DNA from 3 places in the Streptomyces sp. NPDC053750 genome. Region 1 is predicted to be linked to each of the others. Evidence: riboswitches for the same ligand, from Rfam matches in the RefSeq annotation. Region 1 holds a riboswitch; each other region holds the start of a gene.
The links. Region 1 has a riboswitch for cobalamin ahead of ACIGO6_RS07760 (ABC transporter substrate-binding protein). Riboswitches for the same ligand answer to the same signal wherever they lie in the genome.
Positions count from the first base shown of each region.

Region 2: it holds a riboswitch for cobalamin, as region 1 does, so the genes downstream of both, metE (5-methyltetrahydropteroyltriglutamate--homocysteine S-methyltransferase) here and ACIGO6_RS07760 (ABC transporter substrate-binding protein) in region 1, are expected to answer to the same signal.
Region 3: it holds a riboswitch for cobalamin, as region 1 does, so the genes downstream of both, ACIGO6_RS06090 (CoA-acylating methylmalonate-semialdehyde dehydrogenase) here and ACIGO6_RS07760 (ABC transporter substrate-binding protein) in region 1, are expected to answer to the same signal.

Region 1 covers NZ_JBITXB010000002.1:501,346-511,479, forward strand. Annotated here, with positions in the region: gene ACIGO6_RS07735 (DUF1996 domain-containing protein) at 1-94, shown strand, start outside; gene ACIGO6_RS07740 (tetratricopeptide repeat protein) at 220-1,911, shown strand; gene ACIGO6_RS07745 (phytase) at 1,942-3,258, opposite strand; gene ACIGO6_RS07750 (BlaI/MecI/CopY family transcriptional regulator) at 3,431-3,817, shown strand; gene ACIGO6_RS07755 (M56 family metallopeptidase) at 3,824-4,756, shown strand; cobalamin riboswitch at 4,785-4,971, shown strand; gene ACIGO6_RS07760 (ABC transporter substrate-binding protein) at 5,034-6,116, shown strand; gene ACIGO6_RS07765 (FecCD family ABC transporter permease) at 6,113-7,153, shown strand; gene ACIGO6_RS07770 (ABC transporter ATP-binding protein) at 7,150-7,956, shown strand; gene ACIGO6_RS07775 (flavodoxin family protein) at 8,008-8,463, opposite strand; gene ACIGO6_RS07780 (GNAT family N-acetyltransferase) at 8,694-9,206, shown strand; gene ACIGO6_RS07785 (MDR family MFS transporter) at 9,274-10,134, opposite strand, start outside.
Region 2 covers NZ_JBITXB010000002.1:169,200-179,333, reverse strand. Annotated here, with positions in the region: gene ACIGO6_RS06195 (FecCD family ABC transporter permease) at 1-204, shown strand, start outside; gene ACIGO6_RS06190 (ABC transporter ATP-binding protein) at 348-1,064, shown strand; gene ACIGO6_RS06185 (short-chain fatty acyl-CoA regulator family protein) at 1,166-2,599, opposite strand; gene aceA (isocitrate lyase) at 2,985-4,274, shown strand; gene aceB (malate synthase A) at 4,371-5,963, shown strand; gene ACIGO6_RS06170 (3-hydroxybutyryl-CoA dehydrogenase) at 5,960-6,829, shown strand; cobalamin riboswitch at 7,065-7,216, shown strand; gene metE (5-methyltetrahydropteroyltriglutamate--homocysteine S-methyltransferase) at 7,407-9,725, shown strand; gene ACIGO6_RS06160 (hypothetical protein) at 9,813-10,134, shown strand, end outside.
Region 3 covers NZ_JBITXB010000002.1:147,952-158,085, forward strand. Annotated here, with positions in the region: gene ACIGO6_RS06065 (prenyltransferase/squalene oxidase repeat-containing protein) at 1-75, shown strand, start outside; gene ACIGO6_RS06070 (hypothetical protein) at 72-1,013, shown strand; gene ACIGO6_RS06075 (energy-coupling factor transporter transmembrane component T) at 1,010-2,176, shown strand; gene ACIGO6_RS06080 (ABC transporter ATP-binding protein) at 2,173-3,780, shown strand; gene ACIGO6_RS06085 (ECF transporter S component) at 3,777-4,595, shown strand; cobalamin riboswitch at 4,651-4,832, shown strand; gene ACIGO6_RS06090 (CoA-acylating methylmalonate-semialdehyde dehydrogenase) at 5,015-6,538, shown strand; gene ACIGO6_RS06095 (acyl-CoA dehydrogenase family protein) at 6,545-7,693, shown strand; gene ACIGO6_RS06100 (enoyl-CoA hydratase/isomerase family protein) at 7,690-8,757, shown strand; gene mmsB (3-hydroxyisobutyrate dehydrogenase) at 8,754-9,653, shown strand; gene ACIGO6_RS06110 (enoyl-CoA hydratase) at 9,650-10,134, shown strand, end outside.

The sequences.
Region 1 (10,134 bases):
CTCCGGCCTCGGCCTGTGGCCCGCGGCGCTCGGCGGCGTCCTCTTCGCCGGCGGCTGTGTGCTGCTGATCCGCTCCAGGCGGCGTGCGCCGTGACGCCGGCCCCGTGAGCCCGTGACCCCACCCCCCGCCGGACGCACCGCGTCCGGCGGGGACACCGGTCGGTGTGACCGACCCGCGACCTCCCTCATGGCCGCCCCGGCGTGCGGTATACGTCGCCCATGGACTACTACGACCTCGGCACCCACGGTCGCCCCGTGACGACCTCGTCCCCCGAGGCCCAGCGGTGGTTCGACCGCGGGCTCGTGTGGACGTACGCCTTCCACCACGAGGAGGCCGTCTCCTGCTTCGAGGCCGCCGCCGCGGCCGACCCGGACTGCGCCATGGCCGACTGGGGCATCGCCTACGCCCTCGGCCCGAACTACAACAAGCCCTGGGAGGCCTTCGACGCCCAGGAGCTGGCACGGACCGTCGAGCGCACCCACGCCGCCGTCGAACGCGCCCACGAGAAGGCGGACCGGGCCACCCCGGTCGAACGCGCCCTGATCGGCGCCCTGCGCGCCCGCTACCCGCAGGCACGCGCCGTCGAGGACTGCTCGGTGTGGAACGCGCCGTACGCCGAGAGCATGCGGACCGTATACGAACTCGCCCCCGACGACCTGGACGTGAGCACCCTCTACGCCGACGCGCTCATGAACCTGACGCCCTGGCAGCTGTGGGACCTGCGCACGGGCCGGCCCGCCGAGGGGGCCCGCACCCTGGAGGCGAAGGACGTCCTCGACCGGGCGCTGGCCACCGCGGCCGGACGCGACCACCCGGGCGTCGTGCACCTGTACGTCCACCTGATGGAGATGTCCGCCACCCCCGAGGTGGCCCTCACCGTCGCGGACCGGCTGCGCGGCCTGGTCCCCGACGCCGGGCACCTCCTCCACATGCCCTCGCACCTCGAAGTCCTGTGCGGCGACTACCGGCGCGTGGTCTCGGACAACACCGCCGCGATCGCCGCCGACGAGAAGTACCACGCGCGGGCCGGCGCGATGAACTTCTACACCCTCTACCGTTCGCACAACTACCACTTCAGGATCTACGGCGCGATGTTCCTCGGCCAGTACGAGGTGGCCCTCGACACCGCCGCGCAACTGGAGGCGTCCGTCCCCGAGGAACTGCTGCGCGTCGAGAGCCCGCCGATGGCCGACTGGCTGGAGGGCTTCCTGGCCATGCGGGTGCACGTCCTGATCCGGTTCGGCCGCTGGACGGACATCCTCCGGCTGCCGCTGCCCACCGACCAGCGCCTGTACTGCGTGACGACCGCGATGCTCCACTACGCCCGGGGCGTCGCCCTCTCGGCCACCGGCAAGATCGCCGAGGCGGAGACCGAACGCACCCTGTTCCGCGAGGCGGTGGCCCGGGTGCCGGAGACACGCATGCTGTTCAACAACACCTGCGCCGACATCCTCGCCATCGCCTCCGCCATGCTCGACGGCGAACTGGAGTACCGCAAGGGCGACCACGCCGCCGCCTTCGCCGCTCTGGAACACTCCATCGAACTGGACGACAACCTCCCCTACGACGAGCCGTGGGGCTGGATGCAGCCCACCCGGCACGCCTACGGCGCCCTGCTCCTGGAACAGGGCCGTGTCGCGGAGGCCGAGGCGGTCTACCGGGCCGACCTGGGCCTGGACGACAGCCTGCCCCGCGCCCTGCAGCACCCCGGCAACGTGTGGTCCCTGCACGGCCTCCACGAGTGCCTGGTGCGCCTCGGCAGGACGGGGGAGGCGCGCATCGTGGCGCAGCAGCTGACGCTCGCCGCCGCGCTGGCGGACGTTCCGGTCGAGGCCTCCTGCTTCTGCCGCCTCGGCACCGGACCGGTCACGGGTGGACCGGACGGCGGCTGCTGCGCCACGGACCGCTGAACCGGTGAACCGGCCCGGTGCCGACGGACGTCAGTCGTCGAGCGCGTCCTTGACGTCACCCAGGTCGACGAACTTGAAGTTGGTGGCGGCCCGGTCGCCGTCACCGGGCGCGTCGTGGCCGTCCTGCACGACGAGCAGGCCGTCGGGGTAGCGGCTGCCCAGCGGCTGGTTGAGCACCGCGGCACCGTCGCACTCCTCGGAGCCGTCGGGGCCGCCCGCGGCTCCCGCGCCGGACGAGGCGGCCGTGACGCGGAACCCGCCCTCGTACTCGTTGCGGTCGCCGATCTCGCGGTCGTAGGCGACGAAGGTGTTGTCGCCCTGGCTGGAGGCCAGCAGGTGGCCGTCCCCGTCCGACTCCTCGAGGAGCGTCAGACCCTCGACGTCGGCGGACAGCCGGGTGCCGCCGTATCCGGGGTCGGCACCGGCGACGCACTCGTCGGTGGCCTCGTCGTAGGTGGCCGGGACCCCGTACTCCCGGACCTTGTCGACGAGCCGGGGCGTGCCGGTCAGGTCGGCGCGCAGGCGCCAGACGCCGACGTCCTCCTGGCCGGCGTAGAGCGTGCCGTTCGCCGGGTCGACGACCATGCCCTCGACCTGGGGCAGCTCGCCGGGCTCCGCGCAGGGGGACCAGTCGGTGCCGTTCGGCAGCCGGAAGGACGCGGGCAGGTCCAGGGTGCGGACCTGGCGGTAGCCGACGTGCCCGGAGGCGGTCGGGGTCAGTTCCAGGAGGGCGAGCCTGGTGCGCTCGCGCCGGCTGACCAGGGCGTACGAGCGGCCGGTCGTCCGGTCGGTCCAGGTGGCCAGGCCGTACGCGGTGCGCTCCTCGTTGATCTCGGCCTGGTCGGCGGAGAAGACCGGCGCGGCGGCCGGATCGGTGACGTCCTCGAGGGGCCGGTCCGGGTCGGCCGGGTCGACGCGGTAGACACGCAGCCGGTCGTTGCCGCGGTCGGTGGTGACCGCGAGGTCGGCGCGGCCGGTGGTCAGCTTCATGCCGTGCACGAGGTCGACGTTGTTGAAGCGGCCGGGTGCGTCGTCGGGGCCGGGCCCGGGGGGAGCGGAGACCGACTGCACGAGCTGTGCGTCGAGGTCGTAGACGCGCAGCCCGCCCTCCTTGGCGGTGGCGACGACGAGGCTGCGGTCGGGGTCGGCCGGGTTGCGCCAGATCGCGGGGTCGTCCGCGTCGGCGTTGCCGCCGGCCTCGTCGTCGTACAGGGTGGCCGTCTCGGACCGTGGCTGGACGGTCGGCAGCGCGTCGTCGGCGCCGGCCGCGGCCGGCGCCGACGGGAGCAGCGCGACGGCCGCGGCGAGGGCGCAGGCGACCGGCAGACTGAGGTGGTGTCTGGTCACTCCGGTACTCCTCAAGTCGGAAACATGACAACAGGGTTCACCGGGCGATCTTGGTGGTGGAGCGGGTCGCCGCGGGGTCCCGGTGGTGAAGGCAGAGCGTCCGGCGGGGGAACACGCGGGCTTCTATACGATGTGACCTCACCACACGCACAGCGGCGGAAGGAGGCGGGCCGTGACGGACCACCGGCGTCCGCGGCGGCGGGGGCAGGGCGAGCTGGAGGCGCTGGTGCTGTCGGCGCTGCGCGAGGCGGACGGCCCCGCGACGGCCGGCTGGGTGCAGGAGCGCCTGGGCGGCGACCTCGCCTACACCACGGTGATCACGATCCTCACCCGGCTGCTGGAGAAGGGCGCGGTCGCCCGCGAGCGCGCGGGCCGGTCCTTCGCCTGGACACCCGCCTCGGACCAGGCGGGCCTGGCCGCGCGCAAGATGCGCAAGGTCCTGGACGCCGAGAGCGACCGGGAAGCGGTGCTGGCCAGCTTCGTCACCGGCCTCGAGCCGGACGACGAGCGGCTGCTGCGCGAACTGCTGGGGCACGCGCGTGACGCGGGGGAAGACTGACGCCTCATGGGGGTCTTCGTCTTCCTGCCCCTGGTCCTGCCGCTGACGGCATGGCCGATCGCCCGGCTGGCCGAACAGCATCTGCACCCGCGGACCGCGACCAGGCTGCTCACCGCCGTCGCCGCGGTGATGGCCCTGTGCAGCACGGTGTGCCTGGCCCTGGTGATGGTGGTGGGCACCGCTCAGCTGCCGGGCAACCCCCTGCCCGACGGCTGGTCGGACCCCGAGGTCCGGGCGGCGGTGCCGTACGACGAGGTCGTCGGCAAGGCCGCGATCCCCGCACTGTGCGCCGTGGTGGTGGCCTCGGCGCGGGCCCTGTGGCGGCACGGCCGGGTGCGCCGCCGTGCCCACCGCGCGCTGGCCGGACTGCCGGGCACCGGCGTGGCCGTGCTTCCGGACGACGTGCCGTACGCGTACGCGCTGCCCGGCGGACGCCGGGACCGTGTGGTGGTGAGCACGGCCCTGCTCGACTGCCTCGAACCGGCCGAGCGGCGCGCGCTGTTCGCCCACGAGCGGGCCCATCTCGCCGCCCGGCACCACCGCTTCCTGCTCGCCGTCCGGCTCGCCGCGCTGGCCAACCCGTTCCTGCGGCCCCTGCGGAGCGCCGTGGCCTATACGGCGGAGCGGTGGGCGGACGAGGCCGCCGCGCGGACCGTCGGAGACCGCCGTGCGGTGGCGACCGCGATCGGCAAGGCGGCCCTCGTCTCCCGGGGCACTCCGGTCGCCACCCTCGCCGGCCTCGCGGCGCCCGGCCCGGTGCCGCGCCGGGTGGCCGCCCTGCTGGGCCCCGCGCCGACGGTCCGCACCTGGCCCTCGGTGTTCACCTCGGTGGGCCTCGCGGCATGGGCGGCGGCCGCCGGAACCGCCGTCTCCGCGATGTCGTCCGCGAACGCCGCCGTCACCATGTTCCTCATCCTCCGCGCCGCGACGCCCCTGTGACCGACCTGATCAACGGCAGGTGACCCTGTGGTAGCTTGCGGGAGCCAGTCGAACCCACCTGGTGGGTCAGGGAATCCGGTGAGAATCCGGAGCTGACGCGCAGCGGTGAGGGGGACGGGCGGGACACGGGCCACTGGGCGGCACACGCCGTCCGGGAAGGCGTCCCGACCGGTCGATCCCGAGTCCGAAGACCTGCTGGCACCCGCGCGCGGTACGGCGCGGGCCGCACCGTACGAACGGGCTTCGCGCATGAGCCCTCGACGCCAGAGGATCTTCCTTGCCCGCACGCCCCGTCGGCTCCCGCCGCATCGCCCGCTTCCCCCGTTCCCGCCGTTCGCTCCGTGGTCCCGTCCTGTTGCTGTCCGGCGCCCTGCTGGCGTCCGCCTGCGGCTCCGGAGCGCCCGCCACCGACTCCGCCGCGGCGGCCGGGGCCGCCGGCTATCCACGCACCGTCACCGACTGCGGGCAGGAGGTGAAGATCACCGCGCCGCCCCGGCGGGCGGTCTCCCTCAACCAGGGCACCACGGAGATCCTGCTCTCACTCGGCCTCGCCGACCGCCTGGCGGGCACCGCCACCTGGACCGACCCGGTCATGAAGGGCCTGGAGAAGGCGAACGCCGGTGTGCCCCGGCTCGCCGACGACATGCCGTCCTTCGAGACGGTCCTGGACGCCGAACCCGACTTCGTCGCCGCCTCCTTCGCCTCCACCCTCGGCACCGGCGGCGTCGCCACCCGCGAGCAGTTCACCGAACTGGGCGTGCCGGCCTACCTGTCCCCGTCCGACTGCGTCGGCAAGGACAACAGCGGCGACGGCGACGGCAGCCGCAGCGAGCCACTGACCATGGAGACCGTGTACGGCGAAGTCCGCGACCTCGCCCGGGTCTTCGACGTCGAGGAGCGCGGCGAGAGGCTGGTCGCCGACCTCAGGGCCCGCGTCGACAGGGCGACCGCGGGCATCGACGCCTCCGGCGTCACCGTCATGTACTGGTTCGCCAACTCCACCTCGCCCTACCTGGCGGGCTGCTGCGGCGCCCCCGGCATCATGACCCGCGCGGTCGGCGCGAAGAACGTCATGGACGACACCCGCGAGGAATGGCCGCAGATCGGCTGGGAGACCGTCGCCGACCGCGACCCCGACGTCCTGGTCCTCGGCGACCTCACCCGCAGGTCCCAGACCGCCGAAACGGCAGCGAAGAAGATCGAGTTCCTGGAGTCCCACCCCGTCACCAGGAACATGACCGCCGTCCGGAAGAAGCGGTACGTGCTGCTCAGCGGACAGGCCATGAACCCCACCGTCCGCACCGTCGAGGGCGTGGAGAAGCTGGCGGCGGCGCTGCGCTCCCACGGGCTCACCAAGTGACCTCCGCCCTACGCCCGACCGGCCGCCGGTACCCCGTGTGGACGGCCGCCGGGATCGCCGCCCTGTGCGCCTCCGTGGCCGTCGCCGTCACCATCGGCCCGGCGGACGTCGGCGTCACGGAGGTGTGGTCCGTGGTCGTCGCCCACCTCGGCGGCAGCCCCGGCGCCGCGGACGTCACGCCGATCCGCGACGGCATCGTCTGGGATCTGCGGCTGCCCCGCACCCTCCTCGCCGCGGTGTGCGGCGCCGGACTCGCCGTGTGCGGGGCCGTACTCCAGTCCCTGCTGCGCAACCCGCTCGCCGACCCCTTCGTTTTGGGCGTCTCCTCCGGCGCCTCGACCGGGGCCGTCCTGGTCGTCGTCCTCGGCGTGGGCGGTGGCGCGCTGTCCGTCTCGGGCGGCGCCTTCCTCGGGGCGGTGTGCTCGTTCGCGCTGGTGATGCTGCTGAGCCACAGCCTGGGCGGCTCCACGGACCGTGTGGTGCTCGCGGGCGTGGCGGCGATGCAGCTGTTCTCGGCGCTCACCTCCTTCGTGGTGATGACCGCGGCCGACGCCGAGACCACCCGCGGCGTGCTGTTCTGGCTGCTCGGCTCGCTCGGCGGCGCGGACTGGACGGATGTATGGACCGGCACCGCGGTCCTGCTGCCGGTCCTGGCCGTGTGCCTCGGGTACGCCCGGACGCTGGACGCCTTCGCCTTCGGCCAGGACGCCGCGGCCACGCTCGGCGTCCACGTCGCCCGCACCCGGCTGGTGCTGCTGTGCGCCACCGCACTGCTCACCGCGGCCCTGGTCGCCTCGGCCGGCGCCATCGGCTTCGTCGGCCTGGTACTGCCGCACGCCGTACGGGCGCTGACCGGCCCCGGCCACGCCCGGATGTTGCCGGTCTGCGCGCTCGCCGGTGCGGTGTTCCTGGTCTGGGTCGACACCCTGGCCCGTACCGTCCTCGAACCCCAGGAGGTCCCGGTGGGCGTGGTGACCTCGCTGATCGGTGTGCCCGTCTTCGTGCTCGTACTCCATCGCACCCGGAGGGCACGGTGACGCTGAGCGCCGAGCGGGTCTCCCGCGCCGCCGGCGGGCGGCTGATCCTGGACGGCGTCAGCCTGAGCCCCCGGGCCGGCGCGACGACCGGTCTGCTCGGCCCCAACGGCTCGGGCAAGTCCACCCTGCTGCGGCTGCTCTCCGGCGTCCTCGCCCCGGCCGGCGGCGTCGTCACCCTCGACGGCCGCCCGCTGGACCGGGTGGGCCGCCGGGACGTCGCCCGGCGGGTGGCCGTGGTCGAGCAGCAGGCGGACACCCAGGTCGAGCTGACCGTGCGGGACGTGGTCCGGCTCGGCCGGATCCCGCACCGCCGCGCCTGGGTCCCGGCCTCGGCGGCCGACGAGGAGGCGGTCACGGACGCCCTGGAGCGCACCGGTCTGACCGGGCAGGCCGACCGGCTCTGGCACACCCTCTCCGGCGGCGAACGGCAACGCGTCCAGATCGCCCGCGCCCTCGCCCAGCAGCCGCGCGAACTCCTGCTGGACGAACCGACCAACCACCTCGACATCCAGCACCAGCTGGACGTGCTGGCCCTCGTCGCCGCCCTGCCCGTCACCACCGTCGTCGCGCTGCACGACCTCAACCTCGCGGCGATGTACTGCGACCATCTCGTGGTGCTGTCCGAGGGACGGGTGGTGGCGGCGGGCGACCCCGGGGAGATCCTCACGGCGGACCTGGTCGCGGACGTGTACCGGGTACGCGCCGAGGTCACCGGTACCGGACCGGGCGGCCGTCCGCACGTCCGGTTCCTCGGCACGCTGGCGCAACGGCCACCGAGCCCGGCACCGACCGCCCCGCGGTGAGCGGCGCGGGCGACGGCTGACCCGGCGCGCACGCCCCGTCCGTCGTCGGCGTCAGCCGTCCATCAGCCCGGCGGCGAGTGTCGCCCCCAACTCCCAGCAGGCCTCCAGGTCGGCCTTGGCGGGCTCACCGGCCACGCTCACCGCCGCCGCCGCGCGCTGCCAGCCGAGGCCCGTGGTGACCGCCTCGATGCCGCGCACCGCGCCCGTGGTGTCGCTGCCGCCGTGCACGTAGTAGCCGAAGGGCCGGCCGCGCGTCTCGTCCAGGCACGGGTAGTAGACCTGGTCGAAGAAGTGTTTCAGGGCCCCGGACATGTACCCCAGGTTCGCCGGTGTGCCCAACAGGTATCCGTCGGCCTCCAGCACGTCCAGCGCCGTGGCCGTCAGCGCCGCCCGCCGGACCACCCGCACCCCCTCGATCTCGGGGGCGGTCGCCCCGGACACGACGGACTCCAGCATCGCCTGGCAGTTCGGCGACGGCGTGTGATGCACGATCAGCAAGGTGGCCACCCCCGAAGCCTGCCGCCCGGCACCCGCCGACCGCAAGGACCCGCCGTGGCCGCGCGTACACTGGCTCCCGTTCGTGTTCGACACAGGCCGAGAAGGACCGGCACACCCAGGAGGTGGGGTTGATGACCGCGCTCGAAGCCGCTCTTCGCGGCGCCCGGGCCGCCCTCGCGACCCGGGCCACCGTCCGACCCTGACGAACCGCACACCTGGAAAGGGATCCTCGTCCCGTCATGTCCCACACCTGGATCACGCGCGCCGAGACCGGCGCCGACATCCCCGCCGTCCGTGACATCGTCCGCGCCGCCTTCCCCACCCCGGAAGAGGCCGCTCTCGTCGACGCGCTGCGCGCCGACCCCGACGCGTGGATCGACGGACTGTCCGTCGTCGCGGTCGACGACCACGACCGTCCCGTCGGCCACGCCCTGCTGACCCGCTGCCACATCGGGGACAGCCCGGCGCTGTGCCTGGCACCCGTCGCCGTACGGCCCGAGCGTCAGCACAGCGGCGCCGGGTCCGCGGCCGTCCGGGCGGCGCTCACCGCGGCCGGGCGGAAGGGCGAGCGTCACGTCGTCGTCCTCGGCCACCCGGACTACTACCCCCGGTTCGGCTTCACCCGGGCCTCGGCCCACGGCATCGGCCTGACCATCGACGTCCCGGACGAGGCCCTCATGGCCCTCACCCTGGACGCCGGCCACCCGCTTCCCGCGGGCACCGTCCGCTACGCGGCACCGTTCGGCATCTGACCGGCGGCACACGACAGCGGGGCCGCCTGCCCGGATCGGACAGGCGGCCCCGCTGGTGCCGGGTGCCTCAGGCGACGGGCGCCGCCGGACCCTTCCCGGTCGGCACGGCGGCGGCCTCACCGGCCTCCTCGGCCAGGCGCTCCATGCCGCTCGTGGTCTTCAGCGGCTTCTCCTTGATGAAGACCACGGCCACCAGCGCGAGCAGCGCGAACGGCGTGGCGACGAGGAACAGGTCCGCGGTGGCGACGCCGTAGGCGTGCTCCACGATCTCCCGCATCGGGGCGGGCAGCGTGCTCATGTCCGGGACGGCCCCGTGACCGCCGCCCGAGCCGCCCTCGGCGGCACCGGCGGCGCCCGCCTTCTCCAGCCCCTTGGTCATCTCGTCGGCGACCCGGTTGGCGAGGATCGCGCCCAGGACGCTGGTACCGATCGTGCCGCCCATGCTGCGGAAGAAGGACAGCACGGAGGTCGCGGCGCCCAGCTCGGCCGCCGGGACGTCGTTCTGCGCGGCGAGCACCAGGTTCTGCATCAGCATGCCGACGCCGACACCGAGCACGGCCATGTAGATGCTGAGCAGCCCGAAGTGGGTCTCGGCGTCGATCAGGGAGAGCAGGGCGAGTCCGGCGGTCATGATGACCGCGCCCGCCACCAGGTAGCTCTTCCACTTGCCGGTCCGGCTGATCAGCTGGCCGGCGACGGTGGACGACACCAGCAGACCGAGGATCATCGGCAGGCTCATCAGACCGGCGATCGTCGGCGACTTGCCCAGGGAGACCTGGAAGTACTGCGAGAGGAAGACGGTCCCGCCGAACATGGCGACACCGACCAGGAGGCTGGCGATCGTGGTCAGGGTGACCGTGCGGTTCTTGAAGATGTCGAGCGGGATCACCGGCTCGTCGGTGCGGGCCTCGACGAGGACCGCGAGACC
Region 2 (10,134 bases), 330 kb from region 1:
CACGCCGCACGCGCCCTCGTCGGCCCGGGGCATGCCCGGCTGCTGCCGGTCACCGCGCTCGCCGGGGCGGTGTTCCTGGTCTGGGCCGACACCCTGGCCCGTACCGTCCTCGATCCCCAGGAGGTGCCGGTGGGCGTGGTGACCTCGCTGGTCGGCGTTCCGGCCTTCGTCCTGATCCTGTACCGCACGAGGAGGACGCGATGACGACCGGCACCGAGCGGCGGGACAACGGCGCCCGGCCGCCCCGCTCCGGGCAGGCACCCGACGCGACGTCGTCCGCCGAGCCGCCCACCCTCGCCGCCGACCGCGTGAGCCGCACCCTCGGCGGGCGGCTGATCCTCGACGGCATGAGCCTCGCCCCCCGCCCCGGCTCCGTGACCGGGCTGCTCGGCCCCAACGGCTCGGGGAAGTCGACACTGCTGCGGCTGCTGTCCGGCGTCCTCGCCCCCACCTCCGGAGTCGTGACTCTCGACGGGCATCCACTCGGCGACTGGGGCCGCCGCGCCGTGGCCCGACGCGTGGCCGTCGTCGAACAGCACGCCGACACCCTCGTCGAGCTGACCGTTCTCGACGTCGTGCGCCTCGGCCGCATCCCGCACCGACGCGCCTGGACCCCCGCCACCACGGCCGACGAGGAAGCCGTCCACACCGCCCTCGAGCGCACCGGCCTCACCGACCGCGCGGACCAGCCCTGGCACACGCTCTCCGGCGGCGAACGCCAACGCGTGCAGATCGCCCGCGCCCTGGCCCAGGAATCGCGCGAGCTGCTCCTGGACGAACCCACCAACCACCTCGACATCCAGCACCAGCTCGACCTGATGGACCTGATCGCCGGGCTCCCCGTCACCAGCGTCGTCGCCCTGCACGACCTCAACCTGGCAGCCATGTACTGCGACCAGGTCGTCGTACTCCGGGACGGCCTGGTGGTCGCCGCCGGCCACCCGGGCGACACGCTGACCGAGCCCTTGATCGCCGACGTGTACGGCGTGCGCGCCGAGGTCACCCGCTCCGGTCCCGGCGACCGGCCCCACATCCGTTTCCTGGGCACGGTGACCGGCAACTGACGGCAGGCCACCACCCGCACCGTCCCCTGGGAGAGCCCTGAGTCGCCTGACGGTCGACGGGCGGGAAGCCCCTCCCCGTCGCTCCCGACCGCGGCGCGCCCCTACGCTGGGCCCGCCCCACGCTCCGGCCGGGCGTCGGAGCCGGTGACCGGGTACGGGACGAACGTGCTGCTGTCCTGGTCGATCCGCAGGGCCCGGCCGAGCGGGGGCGCGGCGCGCTGGGGGCAGTCGAGGCGTTCGCAGACCCGGCAGCCCATGCCGATGGGCGTGGCGGCCGAGGCGTTGTCGAGGTCGAGGCCGTCGGAGTAGACGAGGCGAGGGGAGTGGCGGATCTCGCAGCCCAGGCCGATGGCGTACGTCTTGCCCGGCTCGCCCCAGCCGCCGCGGTGCCGGGTGACCGCGCGGGCCGTCCACAAGTACCGCTGCCCGTCCGGCATCTCGGCCACCTGGACGTGGATACGGCCGGGGGCGGTGAACGCCTCGTACACGTTCCAGAGCGGGCAGGTGCCGCCGGCCCGGCTGAAGTGGAACCCGGTTGCGGACTGGCGTTTGGACATGTTGCCGGCCCGGTCGACCCGGACGAAGGAGAAGGGCACGCCGCGCAGGCGGGGGCGCTGCAGGGTACTCAGACGGTGGCAGACGGTCTCGTAGCCCAGGCCGTAGCGGTCGGTGAGGCGCTCGATGTCGTACCGGAACTCCTCGGCCGCGGCGTGGAAGGCGGTGTACGGCAGGATGAGCGCGGCGGCGAAGTAGTTGGCGACGCCGATGCGGGCCAGCGCGTGGGCCGGTGAACCGGGTTCGAAGTCCTCCGCGGCCAGCCGGTCCAGGTTCTCGTCGTACTCCAGCAGAGCGAGCTGCGTGGCCATGCGGAAGGCACGCTGGCCGGGTCGCAGCCGCGGGGACAGGTGAAGGGCGCGGCTGCGCCGGTCGTAGTGGTGCAGCCGCTCGCCGGGCTCCGCGGCGAGATGGACACCATGGGCGTCGGCGAGGCGCCCGGTGAGTGCCCCGATCACCTCGCCGGGGCGGACGCCGATCTCCTGGGCAAGGCGCTCGGCGGCGAGGTCTGTGTCGTGGAGGTAGTTCTGGCGGCGGTAGAAGAAGTCGCGGATCTCCTCGTGGGGCGTGGAGGCGGTTCCCCGATCGTGGCCCCGGCTGTCCGCCGCCCCGGCCAGCCGCTCGGACAGCTCCTGGTTGCGGCGTCCGAGGTCGAGCAGGACCTTCGCGACGCCGGGCAGCCGGGCGGCGAGGTCACCGAGGTCGGCCGCGGACACCCGGGACTCGGCGATCTCGCCGGCGAGCGCCTCACGGAGGTCGGCCAGCAGGCGCGTGGTGTCCCGCTCGGAGAAGAAGCCCGGGTCCACGCCGAACGCCTCGGTCAGCCGCAGCAGGACGGGCACGGTGAGGGGACGGGAGTCGTGTTCCATCTGGTTGAGGTAGCTCGGGGAGATGGCGAGTACGCGGGCGAGGTCCGCCTGGCTCATCCGGCGTTCCTCGCGCAGTCGTCGCAGCCGCGCTCCCGCGTACGTCTTGCTCACCGAACCGCTCCTCTGGCAGCTGGGACTCCGTTGCGGTCAGCGTAAGGGAGAGGTCCGCTCTCCGGGTCTTCGCAAGGTTGGCAAAAACCGGCGAGAAGATTCGCAAAGATTGGCAGGCGTCCCAACTTGATGGCACTCAGTGCCAGTGCCAGAGTCGTAGTGCGGCCCGCCGGACCGGGCAGGTACAACCCGGAACCGGGGCACGATTTCTGCCCTGACGTCGGAGACCCCGGTAGTGGCGGCGACCTGCACCGGCGACATTGCTCAGCTCCACCTCCCAGGTGCCGACGGGCCGCATCCCAGTAGACGACACGCAGTGCCAACTCTGTTCATCCGGACGGGGCGGGATTGGCAACCAGTACAGACCAAGGAGACGGAGACAGTCATGGCGGACGCGAGGACGAGCACGCAGGCGGCCGAGGAACTGGCACGGCGTTGGGCCACCGACCCGCGCTGGCAGGGCATCGAGCGCACCTACAGCGCGGAGGACGTGGTCCGGCTGTCCGGCAGCGTCCGCGAGGAGGCCACCCTGGCCCGACGCGGTGCCGAGCGGCTGTGGCGGCAGCTGCACGAGCTCGACTACGTCCACGCGCTCGGCGCTCTGACCGGCGGCCAGGCGGTGCAGCAGGTGAAGGCCGGGCTCCAGGCGATCTACCTGTCCGGCTGGCAGGTCGCCGCCGACGCCAACCAGGCCGGGCACACCTACCCCGACCAGAGCCTCTACCCCGCCAACTCGGTGCCGCAGGTGGTGCGCCGCATCAACAACGCGCTGCTGCGCGCCGACCAGATCGCCACCGCCGAGGACGCCGGGGACACCACGGACTGGCTCGCGCCGATCGTGGCCGACGCGGAGGCCGGGTTCGGTGGCCCGCTGAACGCCTTCGAGCTGACCAAGGCGATGATCGCGGCGGGCGCGGCCGGCATCCACTACGAGGACCAGCTCGCCTCCGAGAAGAAGTGCGGCCACCTCGGCGGCAAGGTTCTGGTGCCGACCTCGCAGCACATCCGCACCCTCAACGCGGCCCGCCTGGCCGCCGACATCGCCGACACACCGACCGTCGTCATCGCCCGCACCGACGCCCTCGCCGCCAATCTCCTCACCAGTGACGTCGACGAGCGCGACGCCGAGTTCGTCACCGGCGAGCGCACGGCGGAGGGCTTCTACCGAGTGCGGAACGGGATGGCCCCGGTCATCGCCCGCGGTCTGGCCTACGCCCCGTACGCCGACCTGATCTGGGTGGAGACCGGCACCCCGGACCTCGCGCAGGCACGCGAGTTCGCCGAGGCGATCCACGCGCGGTACCCGGACCAGATGCTCGCGTACAACTGCTCGCCGTCCTTCAACTGGAAGGCTGCGCTGGACGACGACCAGATCGCCAAGTTCCAGCGTGAACTCGGAGCCATGGGCTACAAGTTCCAGTTCATCACCCTGGCCGGCTTCCACTCCCTCAACCACGGCATGTTCGACCTGGCGCGTGGTTACGCCGAGCACGGCATGACAGCCTACGTGGATCTCCAGGAGAAGGAGTTCGCCGCGCAGGCCCAGGGCTTCACCGCCGTCAAGCACCAGCGCGAGGTCGGCACCGGCTACTTCGATCTTGTCTCCACCGCCGTCAACCCGGCCTCCTCCACGACCGCGTTGGCCGGGTCCACGGAGGAAGAGCAGTTCCACTAGGCCACCGAGCCGGACACCACGCGTCCGGCCGGCCCCGCCGGCGGAGGGGGACGAACCGTCCCCGTCCCCCTCCGCCCCACCTCTCAGGAGAGCCCAATGACCGTCACCGCACCCACCCAGCAGCTCCGTGTCCTCGCCGCGCCCGGCCACCGGCACGACGAGATCCTCACCCCCGCCGCCCTGGACTTCGTCGGCAGGCTCGTCGAGGCGTTCGCGCCGCGTCGGCGGGACCTGATGAAGGAACGCCGCCGGCAGGCGCTGCGACTGGCGTCGGGCTCGCCCCTCGACTTCCCGATGGTCACCGCCGCGGTCAGGGCGGACGACGGCTGGCAGGTCGCGTCGCCCGCGCCCGGCCTGACCGACCGGCGGGTGGAGATCACCGGGCCTCCGGAGCGCCGTATGGCCGTCAACGCGCTCAACTCCGGCGCCCAGGTCTGGATGGCGGACTTCGAGGACGCCACCGCACCGCTGTGGGACAACGTCGTCGGCGGGCAGCTCACCCTCCTGGACGCCGTCGAACGCCGGCTCGACTTCACCACGCCCGAGGGCAAGGAGTACCGGCTCGGCGACCGGCTCGCCACCATCATGGTCCGGCCGCGCGGCTGGCACCTGGACGAGGAACACCTGGAGTACGAGGGCCGCCCGGTCCCCGCCGCGCTCGTCGACTTCGGGCTGTACTTCTTCCACTGCGCCCAGCGGCAGATCGACGCCGGACACGGCCCGTACTTCTACCTGCCGAAGCTGGAGAACAGGTACGAGGCCCGGCTGTGGAACGACGTCTTCCTCCTCGCCCAGGACCTGCTCGACATCCCGCGCGGCACGATCCGCGCCACCGTGCTCATCGAGACGATCACCGCCGCGTTCGAGATGGAGGAGATCCTCCACGAACTCCGCGAGCACAGCGCGGGACTGAACGCGGGCCGGTGGGACTATCTGTTCAGCGTCATCAAGACCTTCGGCCACCGCACCGACTTCCTCCTGCCCGACCGCGCCAAGGTGACGATGACAGCCCCCTTCATGCGGGCGTACACCGAGCTTCTCGTCCGCACCTGCCACCGGCGCGGCGCCCACGCCATCGGCGGCATGGCCGCTCAGGTCCCCGTCAAGGACGCCTCCGCGAACGAGGCGGCGCTCGCCAAGGTGCGCCTGGACAAGGAGCGCGAGGCCGAGGACGGCTTCGACGGCTCCTGGGTCGCGCATCCGGCACTCGTCCCCGTCTGCCGCGAGGTGTTCGACGGTGTCCTGGGGGCGCGGCCCCACCAGCTCGACCGCACCCGCGACGAGGTCGAGGTGACCCCGGCCGACCTGCTGTCCGTGCGCCGGATCAGCGGCCCGCCCACCATGGACGGCGTGCGCACCAACATCGCCGTCGCGCTGCGCTACTACGCAGCCTGGCTGCGCGGGCAGGGCGCGGTCGCCCTCGACGGGCTGATGGAGGACGCGGCCACCGCCGAGATCGCCCGGGTGCAGATCTGGCAGTGGCTGCGGCACCGGGTCGTCGACCGCGAGACCGTGGAACAGATCCTCGACGACGAGATCACGGCGCTCGGCGCCGAGTACCCGTACACGTCCGTCGAAGACGTGCGCGCGCTCTTCGAGCAGACGGCGTTGCGACACGAGTTGCCGCTGTTCTTCACCCCAGGCGCCTACACCCGCCACCTCGTGCGCCGCACGGAGGTGCAGGCGTGAGCGCGAGCGTCACGCGCGTCGGCGTGGTCGGTGGCGGCCAGATGGGCGCGGGGATCGCCGAGGTCTGCGCGCGAGCGGGGCTGGACACCGTGGTCTGCGAGGTGGACGCGGTCGCAGCCCGCGCGGCACGGGACCGGATCGCCGCCTCCCTGGACCGTGCCGTACGACGCTCCAAGCTGAGCCGCGAGGCCGCCGACGACGCCCGTGCCCGGCTCGTCTTCACCGGTAACCTGGAGGATCTCGCCGACCGGCAGCTCGTCGTCGAGGCCGTCGTCGAGAACCCGGACGTCAAGACCGAGGTCTTCGCCGCCCTGGACAAGATCGTCGAAGACCCCGCAGCCGTCCTCGCCACCAACACCTCATCCCTGCCCGTCATGCGGCTCGGTATGGCCACCTCCCGGGCGGACCGGGTCGTCGGCCTGCACTTCTTCAACCCCGCTCCCGTCCTGCCCCTGGTCGAGGTGGTCACCTCGCTGCACACGTCGGCCGGGACGACCGCCCTGGTGGAGGACTTCGCGGCCCGCACGCTCGGCAAGACGGTCGTCCGCTCGAAGGACCGGGCCGGCTTCGTCGTGAACGCGCTGCTCGTCCCCTACCTGCTCTCGGCCGTGCGGATGGCGGAGTCCGGCTTCGCCACCGCCGCCGACATCGACGCGGGCATGGAACTGGGCTGCGCCCACCCGATGGGCCCACTGAAACTGGCCGACCTCATCGGTCTGGACACCGTGGCGTCCATCGCCGAGTCCCTCTACGACGAGTTCCGCGAACCCCTCTACGCTCCGCCTCCGCTGCTCCAGCGGATGGTGGAGGCGGGACTGCTGGGCCGCAAGACCGGCCGGGGGTTCCACACCTACGACCAGGGCTGAGGGCCTGGTACGACGTGGGCCGAGGGGCCCGCGGCGCCACAGGGGTGAGGGTCCCTGCGGCACGACGGGAAGGTGCGGTGAGCGCGAGTGCGGCGCTCACCGCCCCTCGCCGTCGCCACCCTCCGCACGCCTCGCGCCGCCTCCCGCATGGTGGACGGCGCTCTTCCCTTCGCGGGGCCACCCCGTAAGCTGACGGCAGCAGCTGGTTCGCCCCGCCCGCCAGGCGGGGAGTCGCAAGAGGGAACCCGGTGGGAATCCGGGACTGCCCCGCAGCGGTGAGCGGGAACGACCGCCGTCACACGCACTGGGTCCGACGTACCGGACCTGGGAAGCGACGGCCAGTAGGTGTCCTCCGGCAGGAGAACGTGCCCGCGAGTCCGAAGACCTGCCAACTGCCCGCGCGCGGACCGATCCGTGCGCGGACATCCCGGTGACCTCGAGGGCGGGTCGGCGAACACACCAGACGGAACGACCGCGCCAGTGCCGCGCGGGGTCGGGTCCGTCCGGTCCGTCACACCCTTCGCGCTCTCGTCCCGTCTCCGGGATCTCAGGGATTCATCTCGCGAAGGAGATCTCCGTGACAGCGAAGTCCGCAGCCGCGGCAGCACGGGCCACCGTGTACGGCTACCCCCGCCAGGGCCCGAACCGGGAACTGAAGAAGGCGATCGAAGGCTACTGGAAGGGCCGCGTCACCGCCGACGCCCTCCACGCCACCGCCGCCGAACTCCGCCGGAACAACCGGCAGCGGCTCGCCGACGCCGGCGTCCACGAGGTGCCCACCGGTGACTTCTCGTACTACGACCACGTCCTCGACACCACCGTCATGGTCGGCGCGATCCCCGAGCGGCATCGCGCCGCGGTCGAGGCCGACGCGACGGACGGCTACTTCGCGATGGCGCGCGGTACCCAAGATGTCGCTCCGCTGGAGATGACCAAGTGGTTCGACACCAACTACCACTACCTGGTCCCCGAGCTGGGTCCCGACACCGTCTTCACGGCCGACTCCGGCAAGCAGGTCGGCGAGCTGAAGGAAGCTCTCGCCCAGGGACTCACCGCCCGGCCCGTGCTGGTCGGCCCCGTGACGTATCTTCTGCTGGCCAAGCCCGCCCCGGGCGTACCCGCCGACTTCGAGCCGCTGACCCTCCTGGACCGGCTGCTGCCCGTCTACGCGGAAGTGCTCGCCGACCTGCGCGCGGCCGGCGCAGAGTGGGTGCAACTCGATGAACCCGGCCTCGTGCAGGACCGCACCCCGGCCGAGCTGAACGCCGCCGAGCGCGCCTACCGCGACCTCGGTGCTCTCACCGACCGGCCCAAGCTGCTCGTGGCCTCCTACTTCGACCGGCTCGGGGACGCACTGCCGATCCTGGCGCAGGCCCCGGTCGAGGGACTCGCGCTCGACTTCACCGACGTCGCGGCCGCCAACCTGGACGCCCTCGCGGCCGTCGGCGGGCTGCACGGCAAGCGCCTGGTCGCCGGTGTCGTCAACGGCCGCAACATCTGGATCAACGACCTGCAGAAGTCGCTGTCCACCCTCGGAACCCTCCTCGGCCTCGCCGACCGCGTCGACGTCGCCGCCTCCTGCTCCCTCCTGCACGTCCCCCTGGACGCGTCCGCGGAGAAGGACGTCGACCCGCAGATCCTGCGCTGGCTGGCCTTCGCCCAGCAGAAGACCGCCGAGGTCGTCACCCTCGCCAAGGGCCTCGCCCAGGGCACCGACGCCATCACCGGCGAACTCTCCGCCAACCGCGCCGACCTCGCCTCCCGCGCGAGCTCGCCGATCACCCGCAACCCCTCGGTGCGGGCCCGCGCCGCGGCCGTGACGGACGCCGACGCCCGCCGCTCCCAGCCATACGCCGAACGGACCGCCGCCCAGCGCGCCCACCTCAGGCTGCCCCTGCTGCCCACGACCACCATCGGCTCCTTCCCGCAGACCGGCGAACTGCGCACCGCCCGCGCCGACCTGCGTGCCGGGCGCATCGACACCGCCGGGTACGAGGAGCGCATCAAGGCAGAGATCCAGGAAGTCATCTCCTTCCAGGAGAAGACCGGCATCGACGTCCTGGTGCACGGCGAGCCCGAACGCAACGACATGGTCCAGTACTTCGCCGAACAGCTCACCGGTTACCTGGCCACCCAGCACGGCTGGGTCCAGTCCTACGGCACCCGGTACGTCCGCCCGCCGATCCTGGCCGGCGACATCTCCCGCCCCGAGCCGATGACCGTCCGCTGGACCGCGTACGCCCAGTCGCTCAGCGACCGGCCCGTCAAGGGCATGCTCACCGGACCGGTCACCATGCTGGCCTGGTCCTTCGTCCGGGACGACCAGCCCCTCGGCGACACCGCCCGCCAGGTCGCCCTGGCTCTGCGCGACGAGGTGAACGACCTGGAGGCGGCCGGCACCTCGGTCATCCAGGTGGACGAGCCCGCGCTGCGCGAGACCCTGCCGCTACGGGCGGCCGACCGGGATGCCTATCTGGCGTGGGCGACCGAGGCGTTCCGGCTCAGCACGAGCGGGGTGCGTCCGGACACCCAGATCCACACCCACATGTGCTACGCCGAGTTCGGCGACATCGTGCAGGCGATCGACGACCTCGACGCCGACGTCATCAGCCTGGAGGCCGCCCGCTCCCACATGCAGGTAGCCCGGGAACTCGCCGCCCACGGCTACCCTCGCGAGGCCGGACCCGGTGTCTACGACATCCACTCCCCGCGCGTCCCGAGCGCCGACGAGGCCGCTGACCTGCTGCGCACCGGCCTCAAGGCGATCCCGGCCGAGCGGCTGTGGGTCAACCCCGACTGCGGCTTGAAGACCCGCGCCTGGCCCGAGACCCGGGCCTCGCTGGAGAACCTGGTCGCCGCCGCCCGCACCGTCCGGAGCGAACTGCCCGCCTCCTGACCGGAGAAGGCAGTGGGCCGGGACGCCACAGGCGCCCCGGCCCTTCCGAGAGCACCGCCACAACCAAGGCAGGAAGGCGGACCCTCAGTGCCCGGCAAACCGCGGCAGGTCGTCGTGGACGGCAAACCCATGATCGCCGTGCCCGAGAAGCAGTTCGAAAGCCTGCTGGCCATGCGCAGACAGCTCGGCAGCCAGACCGCCAAGCTGCGCATGCTGCGCGACACCCTGACCGACCTGAGCGAGTTCCTGGACACCGTGGCCGAGGCACTCGACACCGCAGACACGGACGGGTCACGCGAGACCTCGTCGCCCCTGATCGCGGAGATGCGCCGACGGGCCCGGCACGTACGCGGCGTCGTCGGGTCAGGGCGGGCTCCGAAAGGTCGGCACTCGTCCGACCGTACTCGAA
Region 3 (10,134 bases), 350 kb from region 1:
GCGCTGATGGTGCTGGCCGGGTGGCGCGTCGCGGTCGTGGCCCGGCGCAAGGCCATGGCGGAGGGCGGGCGATGATCGGCTCGCGCCTCGCCGGGACGGCGGCCCGGGCGACGGCGGCCCTGGCCGTGGCTGCCGCCGCGCTCGGTGTCACCGCACCCTCGGCCGCCGCCGACCCCCAGCCCATGGGCCGGTGCACGACCACGTCCGGCGTCGTCCTCGCCGTCGACTTCAGCGACTGGGGCGGCCCGCTGTTCCGTTCCTGCGGAACGACGCCCACCACCGGCTACGAACTCCTCAACCAGGGCGGCTGGCGCACCACGGGCACCGGCCACGACGGGCCGGCGTTCATCTGCCGCATCGGCTACAGCGGGTACCAGAACGGCAAGCAGTTCCCGACTCCGGCCGAGGAAGACTGCGTGCTCACCCCTCCGGCGTCCGCGTACTGGTCGTACTGGCACGCGGACCGGGGCGAGAACACCTGGGAGTACAGCCAGCTCGGCGCCATGCTCTACAAGCCCAAACCGGGCAGCGTGGACCTCTGGGTCTTCGGCGGCACCGACATCGGGGGAACCAAGGGTCGCCCCACCGTCACCCCGGACCAACTGCGCGCCCACAACACCGAGCCGATCGGCGACACGGGCAAGCCGCCCTCCGACGAGAAGGCACCCGAGCTTCCCCCGGACGTCGACACCGGCCCCGCACCGCAGCGGCGCAGCCCCGAGCGCCCCGCACCCACCGCGTCGAAGAAACCGGCTTCCGAGAAGTCCGAGACGAAGAAGGCCGAGCCGAGCAAGAGCGCAAGCGCCACGCCCTCTCCCACGCCCAGCGCCACAGCGACCTCTTCGGCCGTAGCTGCACCGGGCCCGAGCACCAAGGTGGTGGACGCGGCTCCGGCCGCGGACGCCCCGCACGACTCCGGCTCCATCCTGCCCGTGGTCACGGGTGCCTCACTCGTCGTCCTGATCGGCGGCGCCGCCGTCTACGCGGCCCGCCGACGCCGACGCACCGAGTGAGCGGCGTGGCCCGTACGACTGTTCAGGCCCCTGCCGTCCCGTCCGGCGCGTCGCCGGACCGGGGTGGCAGGCGGCTGCCGCGCATCCTGCACCCGATGGCGTGGTGGGTCTGGGCGCTGGCCCTCGCCACCGCCGTCAGCCGCACCAACAACCCACTCCTGCTCTTCCTTGTCCTTGCCGTCCTCGCCTACGTCGTCACCGCCCGGCGCACGGAGGCGCCATGGGCCCGCGGCTTCAAGTACTACCTGTACCTGGCCCTGACCGTCGTGGCGATCCGGGTCGTCTTCCGCGCCGTCTTCGCCACCGGCATCACCCCCCACGACCACTTCCTCTTCTCCCTTCCGCACATCCCCACCCCCGACTGGTACGCGGGCATCCAGATCGGCGGGCCGGTCTCGCTGGAAGCACTGCTGTCGGCGGCGACCGACGGACTGCGCCTGGCGTGCATGCTGTGCTGCATCGGCGCCGCCAACACCCTCGCCAACCCCAAGCGGGCCCTGCGCGTCCTGCCGGGCGCGCTGTACGAGCTGGGCGTCGCCGTCACCGTCGCGATCAGCGTGGCCCCGCAGCTGGTGCAGAGCGTGCAGCGCGTCGTGCGGGCCCGGAAGCTGCGCGCCGGCAACACCAAGGGCATGCGGGCCCTGCGCGGCATCGTCATCCCGGTGCTGGAGGACGCCCTGGAACGCTCGCTGCGCCTCGCCGCCGCCATGGACTCGCGCGGCTACGGCCGTTCCGGACGCGCCACCCCTCGCTCCCGCCGGATGACAGGCGCCTTGATGCTGCTCGGCATGTGCGGCCTGTGCGCCGGCGCCTACGGCCTGCTGGACGCCACCGCGCCCGCCTTCCTGGGCCTGCCCGCCATGGGGTGCGGCGCGCTGCTGTGCGTGGCGGGCCTGCGCCTGGGCGGGCGGCGCGTGACCCGCACCACCTACCGCCCCGACCCCTGGCGCCTGCCCGAGTGGGCCGTCGCCTGCAGCGGCGTCCTGTCGGCGGTCCTGCTCTTCACCAACCTCGGCTACGACCCCGCCCAGCTCAACCCCACTTTCTACCCTCTCACCTGGCCCGACCTGCCCCTCGTACCGACCGCCGCGATCCTGCTCGCCGGCACGGCCGGATTCCTCGCGCCCCCGCCCACTCCCGTCCGGAGAGCCGCCGCCCCGTGATCACCTTCGACCAGGTCACCATCCAGTACGACGACACACCCGAGCCGGCCCTGCGGGACGTCGACCTCACGGTGGACGAGGGCGAACTCTGCCTCGTCGTCGGACACACGGGCGTCGGCAAGTCGACGCTCCTGGGCGCGGTCAACGGGCTCGTCCCGCACTTCACCGGCGGAACCCTCTACGGCCGTGTCACGGTCGACGGCCGGGACACGGCCCACCACCCGCCCCGCGAACTGGCCGACGTCGTCGGAGTGGTGGGCCAGGACCCGATCGACGGCTTCGTCACCGACACCGTGGAGGAGGAGCTCGCCTACTCCATGGAACAGTTGGCGATAGCTCCCGGGACCATGCGCAAACGGGTCGAGGAGACCCTCGACCTGCTCGGCCTGGCCGACCTGCGCCACCGTGCGCTGCACGAACTCTCCGGCGGCCAGCAGCAGCGCGTCGCCATCGGCTCGGTCCTCACCGCCCACCCGCGAGTCCTGGTCCTGGACGAACCGACCTCCGCCCTCGACCCGACGGCTGCCGAGGAGGTCCTCGCCGCGGTCACCCGTCTCGTCCACGACCTCGGCGTCACCGTCCTGATGGCCGAGCACCGTCTGGAGCGCGTCGTCCAGTACGCCGACCGCGTCCTCCACCTCCCCGGTGACGGCCGCGCCCGCATCGGTCCCGCCGCCGAGATCCTGCGCACGTCGGCCATCGCGCCACCGATCGTCGAACTGGGCCGGGCGGCCGACTGGTCACCCCTGCCCCTGTCGATCCGCGACGCCCGCCGTGCGGCCGCCCCCCTGCGCGCCGAACTGGCTGCCCGCACCCCGGACCCCGTCCGCCCGGCCCCGGCCGGCGAGCGGCGCCGGCTCCTGACGGCGCGCGGCATCACCGTCACCTACGGCGGCGTCCCCGCCGTACGGGAGGTCGACCTCGACCTGTACGCGGGCGAGGTGACCGCCCTCATGGGCCGCAACGGCTCCGGCAAGTCCTCCCTCCTGTGGGCCCTGCAGGGGTCGGGCCCGCGCCGCGCCGGGACGGTGAAGCTGGCCGACGGCCCCGATCCGCGCGACGTTCCCGCCACCCGGTCCCGCCAACTCGTCGGACTGGTCCCGCAGACCCCCTCCGACCTGCTCTACCTGGAGAGCGTCAAGCAGGAACTCGACCAGGCGGACACCGAGTCGGGCACCACGACGAAGGCCCGCACCGTCCTGGACCGGCTCGCCCCGGGCATCGACGACGCCACCCACCCCCGCGACCTGTCGGAGGGACAGAAGCTGGCTCTCGTCCTGGCCATCCAGCTGTCCGCGGCGCCCGAGGTCGTCCTCCTGGACGAGCCGACCCGCGGCCTGGACTACCGGGCGAAGACCGCATTGATCGGTGTCGTGAACGCCCTCGCGGCGGAGGGCAGGACGGTGGTGATCTCCACTCACGACGTCGAGTTCGCCGCCCGCGCCGCCGACCGCGTCGTCGTCATGGCCGAGGGGGACGTCGTCGACGACGGCCCGACCACCGACGTCATCGTCTCCTCGCCCGTGTTCGCGCCCCAGACGGCGAAGATCCTCGCCCCGCTGCCCTATCTGACCGTCGACCAGGTGAAGGCGGCCCGACCATGACGACCACCGCCGCCATCCGACTGACCCCACGCGTCGGCGTCGTCATGACCTTGGCGGCGTTCCTCGGTGTCGTCGCCTTCTTCTGGCCGTTCCTGGTCGCCCCCGGGAAGTTCGGCTCGAACTACGTGCCCCCGCTCATCTTCGGCGTGCTCCTGGTCCTCGTCCTGTGCGTGATCCTCTCGGAGATCGCCGAGGGCGGTATCGACTCCAAGGCCCTCGCCATGCTGGGGGTCCTGTCCGCCGTGAACGCGGCCCTGCGTCCGCTGGGCGCCGGAACCGCGGGCATCGAGACCGTCTTCTTCGTCCTGGTCCTGGCCGGCCGGGTCTACGGCCCCGGCTTCGGCTTCACCCTGGGCTGCACCTCCCTGTTCGCCTCGGCCCTCATCACCGGCGGGGTCGGGCCCTGGATGCCGTACCAGATGTTCGGCTGCGCCTTCGTCGGGATGCTCGCCGGTTTCCTTCCCCGGGCCTCGGGCCGCCGCGAGGTGCTGATGCTGGCCGTCTACGGGTCGCTGTCCGGCTATCTCTTCGGCTTCCTCCTCAACCTCTCCTTCTGGCCGTTCTCCCTGGACCCGAACAGCTCCATCGCCTACCTGCCCGGCCTGCCCTTCACCGAGCAGTGGCAGCGCTACATCGCCTTCGACATCGCCACGTCCCTCGGCTGGGACACCGGCCGGGCGGTCACCAATCTCGTGTGCATCCTGCTGGCGGGGCCGGCGGTGCTGACCACCTTCCGGCGAGCCGCGCGCAAGGCCCGCTTCCGCGCTCCCGTGCGCTTCGCCGAACCCCGGACGGCTGATTCCGAACCCCGCTGACCAGCGGTGTCCGTGGCACACGCTCCCGGTACTGGATTTACTAGGACGTCCAACTATATAGTCGCGAGCACAAGGCCCGCGGTGCAGGGAAGCCGGTGTGATTCCGGCACGGTCCCGCCACTGTGACCGGGGAGCACGCCGTCGAGCAGGACGCCACTGACGAGCAGGATGTCGGGAAGGCGGACGGCGTGCGCTGATCTGGGAGTCAGGATACCGGCCGCGGGATGTTCCGTGTTTTCCACGAGGATGGAGCTGACACGCATGGCACCGGTGTGTACCCACGACCCTGGTGAGCCCGCCGTCTGACGGGACTCCGGCCATACGCGATCTCGCGCCCCGGCATCCGTACGCCACTTGCGTGCGCGTGCGCGGACCGGCGTGCGCCATCCCCGGATCCCTCCTGACGAGAGCAGGCAGTCATGGTCCGCGAGCACGAACGCGCCTCCGTGCGCGAGTTGACCCACTTCGTCGGCGGCAAGCGCACCCCGGGCACCTCGGGGTCCTTCGGCGAGGTGTACGACCCCAACACCGGCGAGGTGCAGGCCCTGGTGCCCCTCGCGAACCGCGCCGAGACCGAGGCGGTCATCGCCGACGCGGTCCACGCGCAACGCGAGTGGGGCGAATGGAACCCGCAGCGCCGCGCCCGGGTCATGATGTGCTTCCTCCAGCTCGTCGAGCGGGAGAAGGACGCGCTGGCCCGGCTGCTGTCCGCCGAGCACGGCAAGACGATCGCCGACGCGCACGGCGACATCCAACGCGGGGTGGAGGTCGTCGAGTTCGCGGCGGGCATCCCGCACCTCCTCAAGGGCGAGTTCACCGACAACGCGGGCACCGGCATCGATGTCCACTCCCTGCGCGCCCCGCTCGGCGTGGTCGCCGGGGTCACCCCCTTCAACTTCCCGGCGATGATCCCCCTGTGGAAGGCGGCCCCCGCGCTGGCCTGCGGCAACGCCTTCATCCTCAAGCCGTCCGAACGGGACCCGTCCGTTCCGCTGCGGCTCGCCGAGCTGTTCCTGGAGGCGGGACTGCCGCCCGGCGTCCTCAACGTCGTCAACGGCGCCCGGGAGACCGTCGACACCCTCCTCGACGATCCCCGCGTGGCCGCCCTCGGCTTCGTCGGCTCCACCCCGGTCGCCGCGCACGTCTACGCCACCGCCGCCGCCCGCGGCAAGCGCGCCCAGTGCTTCGGCGGCGCCAAGAACCACATGATCGTGATGCCGGACGCCGATCTCGACCAGGCCGTGGATGCGCTGATCGGCGCCGGGTACGGCTCGGCGGGGGAGCGGTGCATGGCGATCTCCGTCGCCGTCCCGGTGGGGGAGGAGACCGCCGACGCCCTCGTGGCCCGGCTCAAGGAGCGCATCGCCGCGCTGCGGATCGGCCGCAGCGACGACCCCGAGGCCGACTTCGGCCCCCTGGTCGGCCGGGACGCCGTGGACCGGGTCCGCTCCTACGTCGACCTCGGGGTCGAGGAGGGCGCGGACCTCGTCGTGGACGGGCGGGACTTCGTCCTGGAAGGGCACGAGAACGGCTTCTTCGCCGGCGCCTCCCTCTTCGACCGGGTGACGCCCGCCATGCGCGTCTACCAGGAGGAGATCTTCGGCCCCGTGCTGTGTGTCGTACGTGCCGCCGACTACGAGGAGGCGCTGCGCCTGCCCAGCGAGCACACCTTCGGCAACGGCGTGGCGATCTTCACCCGGGACGGCGACACCGCACGCGACTTCACCCGGCGCGTGAACACCGGCATGGTCGGCGTCAACGTGCCCATCCCGGTGCCGGTCGCCTACCACACCTTCGGCGGCTGGAAGCGCTCCGGCTTCGGCGACCTCAACCAGCACGGCCCGGACGCGATCCGCTTTTACACGCGGACGAAGACGGTCACCTCCCGCTGGCCCGCCGGCCTGCGGGAGGGCGCGAGCTTCACGATCCCCACGATGGGCTGAGCGGCCATGAACAGCACCCTGCTCACCGAGGACCAGCAGGCCCTCGTCGAGACCACCCTGGACTTCGCCCAGGACCACCTCGCCCCGCACGCCCTGGACTGGGACCGTGACAAGCACTTCCCGGTGGACGTACTGCGTAAGGCGGCCGGGCTCGGCCTCGGCGGCGTCTACGTCCGCGAGGAGTCCGGCGGCAGCGGCCTCACCCGCTCCGACGGCGTCCTCGTCTTCGAGACCCTCGCCTCCGGCTGCCCGTCCCTCGCGGGCTACCTCTCCATCCATAACATGGTCGCCTGGATGATCGACCGCTACGGCGACGACGCCCAGCGCGAACGGTGGCTGCCGCGCCTGTGCGCCATGGAGGATCTCGCCAGCTACTGCCTGACCGAGCCGGGCGCCGGCTCCGACGCGGCGGCCCTCACCAGCAGGGCCGTACGGGACGGCGACGGCTGGGTACTCACCGGCGTGAAGCAGTTCATCTCCGGGGCCGGGACCTCCCAGCTGTACGTCGTCATGGCCCGCACCGGCACCGAAGGCGCCGACGGCGTGTCCGCGTTCGTCGTCGACAAGGACGACGCCGGCCTCTCCTTCGGACCGAACGAACGGAAGATGGGCTGGAACGCACAGCCCACCCGCCAGGTCGTCCTGGACGGCGTCCGCCTGCCCGCCGACCGGCTCCTCGGCCGCGAGGGCGAGGGCTTCCGCATCGCCATGAGCGGCCTCAACGGCGGCCGTCTCGGCATCGCCGCCTGCTCCCTGGGCGGCGCCCGCAGCGCGCTCGACCGCAGCCTGGCCCACCTCGCCGACCGCGAGGCGTTCGGGCAGCGGCTCCTGGACGCCCAGGCCCTGCGTTTCCGCCTGGCCGACATGGCGACCGAGCTCACCGCCGCACGCGCCCTGGTCCAGCAGGCAGCCCAGGCACTCGACCGGGGCGATCCGCAGGCGCCGTACCTGTGCGCGATGGCCAAGCGGTTCGCCACCGACACCGGCTACTCCGTCGCCGACCGCGCACTCCAACTGCACGGCGGATACGGCTACCTCAGCGAGTACGGCATCGAGAAGATTGTCCGTGACCTGCGCGTCCACCAGATCCTGGAAGGAACGAACGAGATCATGCGCGTCATCGTGGCCCGCGGCCTGACGGAGGCGTTCCGGTGAGCGACGTCCTGTTCCGCACGAGCGGCCGGGCCGCCCACATCGCTCTCAACCGCCCTCGGGCTCTGAACTCCCTCACCCACGACATGGTGCTCCGGATCGACGCGAAGCTCACGGAGTGGGAGCAGGATCCGGCCGTCGAGACCGTCGTCATCACCGGAGAGGGGGAGCGCGGCCTGTGCGCCGGCGGTGACATCCGCGCCATCCACGACGACGCCCGCGACGGGGACGGCAGCGCCTCGGCCGCCTTCTGGCGCGACGAGTACCGCCTCAATGCCCGCATCGCGCGTTACCCGAAGCCGTACGTCGCCGTCATGGACGGCATCGTCATGGGCGGCGGGGTCGGCGTGTCCGCGCACGGCAGCGTCCGGATCGTCACCGAACGGTCGAGGATCGCCATGCCGGAAACCGGTATCGGCTTCGTCCCCGACGTCGGCGGAACCCATCTGCTCGCCCTCGCACCGGGAGAGCTGGGCACGTATCTCGCGCTGACGGGCGGACAGATCGGAGCGGCCGACGCTCTGCTGTGCGGACTCGCCGACCAGTACATGCCCTCCGCCTCGCTCCGGTCCTTCGCCGACGACCTCGCCGAACTGCCGGTGCGCGAGGCCCTCCGGCGTCACGTTCAGGATCCGCCGCCGGGGGAACTCGCCGGCCACAGGAGCTGGATCGACGCCTGCTTCTCCGCCGACACCGTCGAGGAGATCGTCCAGCGGCTCCTCGCGCAGGGCGGCCCGGCCGCCAAGAAGACCGCCGAGACCCTCCTCCTCAAGTCCCCGACCGCGCTCAAGGTCACCCTGGCCGCCGTGCGCCGCGCCCGACGGCTCGGACCGCTGGAGCGCGTCCTCGACCAGGAGTACCGCGTCTCCCTGGCCTGTCTGCACGCCCCGGACCTGGTCGAGGGCGTCCGCGCCCAGGTCATCGACAAGGACCGGAACCCCCACTGGTCGCCCGCGACCCTCGTCGAGGTCACCGACGTGGACGTCGAGCGCTTCTTCGCGCCCCTCGGCGAGCGGGAACTCGGCCTAGCCGACGCAGCCGACACCACCGAGGAGGTGGCCTGGTGAGCCGGACCGTCGCATTCGTCGGACTCGGACACATGGGCGGCCCGATGGCCGCCAACCTGACGAAGGCCGGCCACCGGGTGCTCGGCCACGACCTGGTCCCCGCGGCCGTCGAGGCCGCCGCCCAGGCCGGTGTGGAGCCCGTCCCGTCCGCGGCCGAGGCCGTCGCCGCCGCCGACGTGGTCGTCAGCATGTTGCCCGCCGGACGCCACGTCCTGGGCCTCTACGACGACATCCTCACTGCGGCCCGCCCCGGCACCCTCTTCGTCGACTGCTCCACCATCGATGTCGTCGACGCGCGCACGGCCCATGATCGGGCCATCGCCGCCGGTATGCGGGCGCTGGACGCGCCCGTGTCCGGCGGTGTGGTCGGGGCGGAGGCCGCCACCCTGACCTTCATGGCCGGTGGTGGAGAGGGCGAGTTCGCCGAGGCGCGCCCTCTGCTGGAGGCCATGGGGAAGAAGGCCGTGCACTGCGGTGGCCCGGGCGCCGGCCAGGCCGCCAAGATCTGCAACAACATGATCCTCGGCGTCTCCATGATCGCCGTCAGCGAGGCGTTCGTCCTCGGCGAGAGCCTCGGCCTGTCCCATCAGGCGCTGTACGACGTGGCCTCCACCGCGTCCGGCCAGTGCTGGGCACTCAGCGTCAACTGCCCCGTCCCCGGCCCGGTGCCGACCAGCCCCGCCAACCGCGACTACCGGCCGGGCTTCGCCGCCTCCCTGATGGCCAAGGACCTGGGCCTGGCCGCCAACGCCGTCCGCGAGGGCGGCGTGCACGCGGAACTCGGCCTGCGCGCGGCCGAACTGTACGCGACATACGCCGAACGGGTCGGCGACGCGGAGGACTTCTCCGGCGTCGTACGCACCATCAGGGACCGGAGCGGAGAGACAGCCACATGACCACCGACTACGAGACGATCCTGGTCGAGCGCAAGGGACGCACCGCCCTCCTCACGCTCAACCGGCCGAAGGCCCTCAACGCCCTGAATCTCCAGGTGATGAACGAGGTCGTGGCCGCGACCGAGAGACTCGACCGGGACCCGGACTGCGGCTGCATCGTCGTCACCGGCTCGGCGAAGGCGTTCGCGGCCGGCGCCGACATCAAGGAAATGCAGCCGCAGGGGTACATGGACATGTACCTCACCGACTGGTTCGCCGCCTGGGACCGGCTGGGACAGTTGCGGACGCCGACCGTCGCGGCCGTGTCCGGGTACGCGCTCGGCGGTGGCTGCGAGCTGGCCATGCTGTGCGACATCCTGCTCGCCGCCGACACCGCCGTCTTCGGCCAGCCCGAGATCAAACTCGGGGTGATCCCGGGCATCGGCGGCTCCCAGCGGCTGACCCGCGCCGTGGGCAAGGCCAAGGCCATGGAACTGTGCCT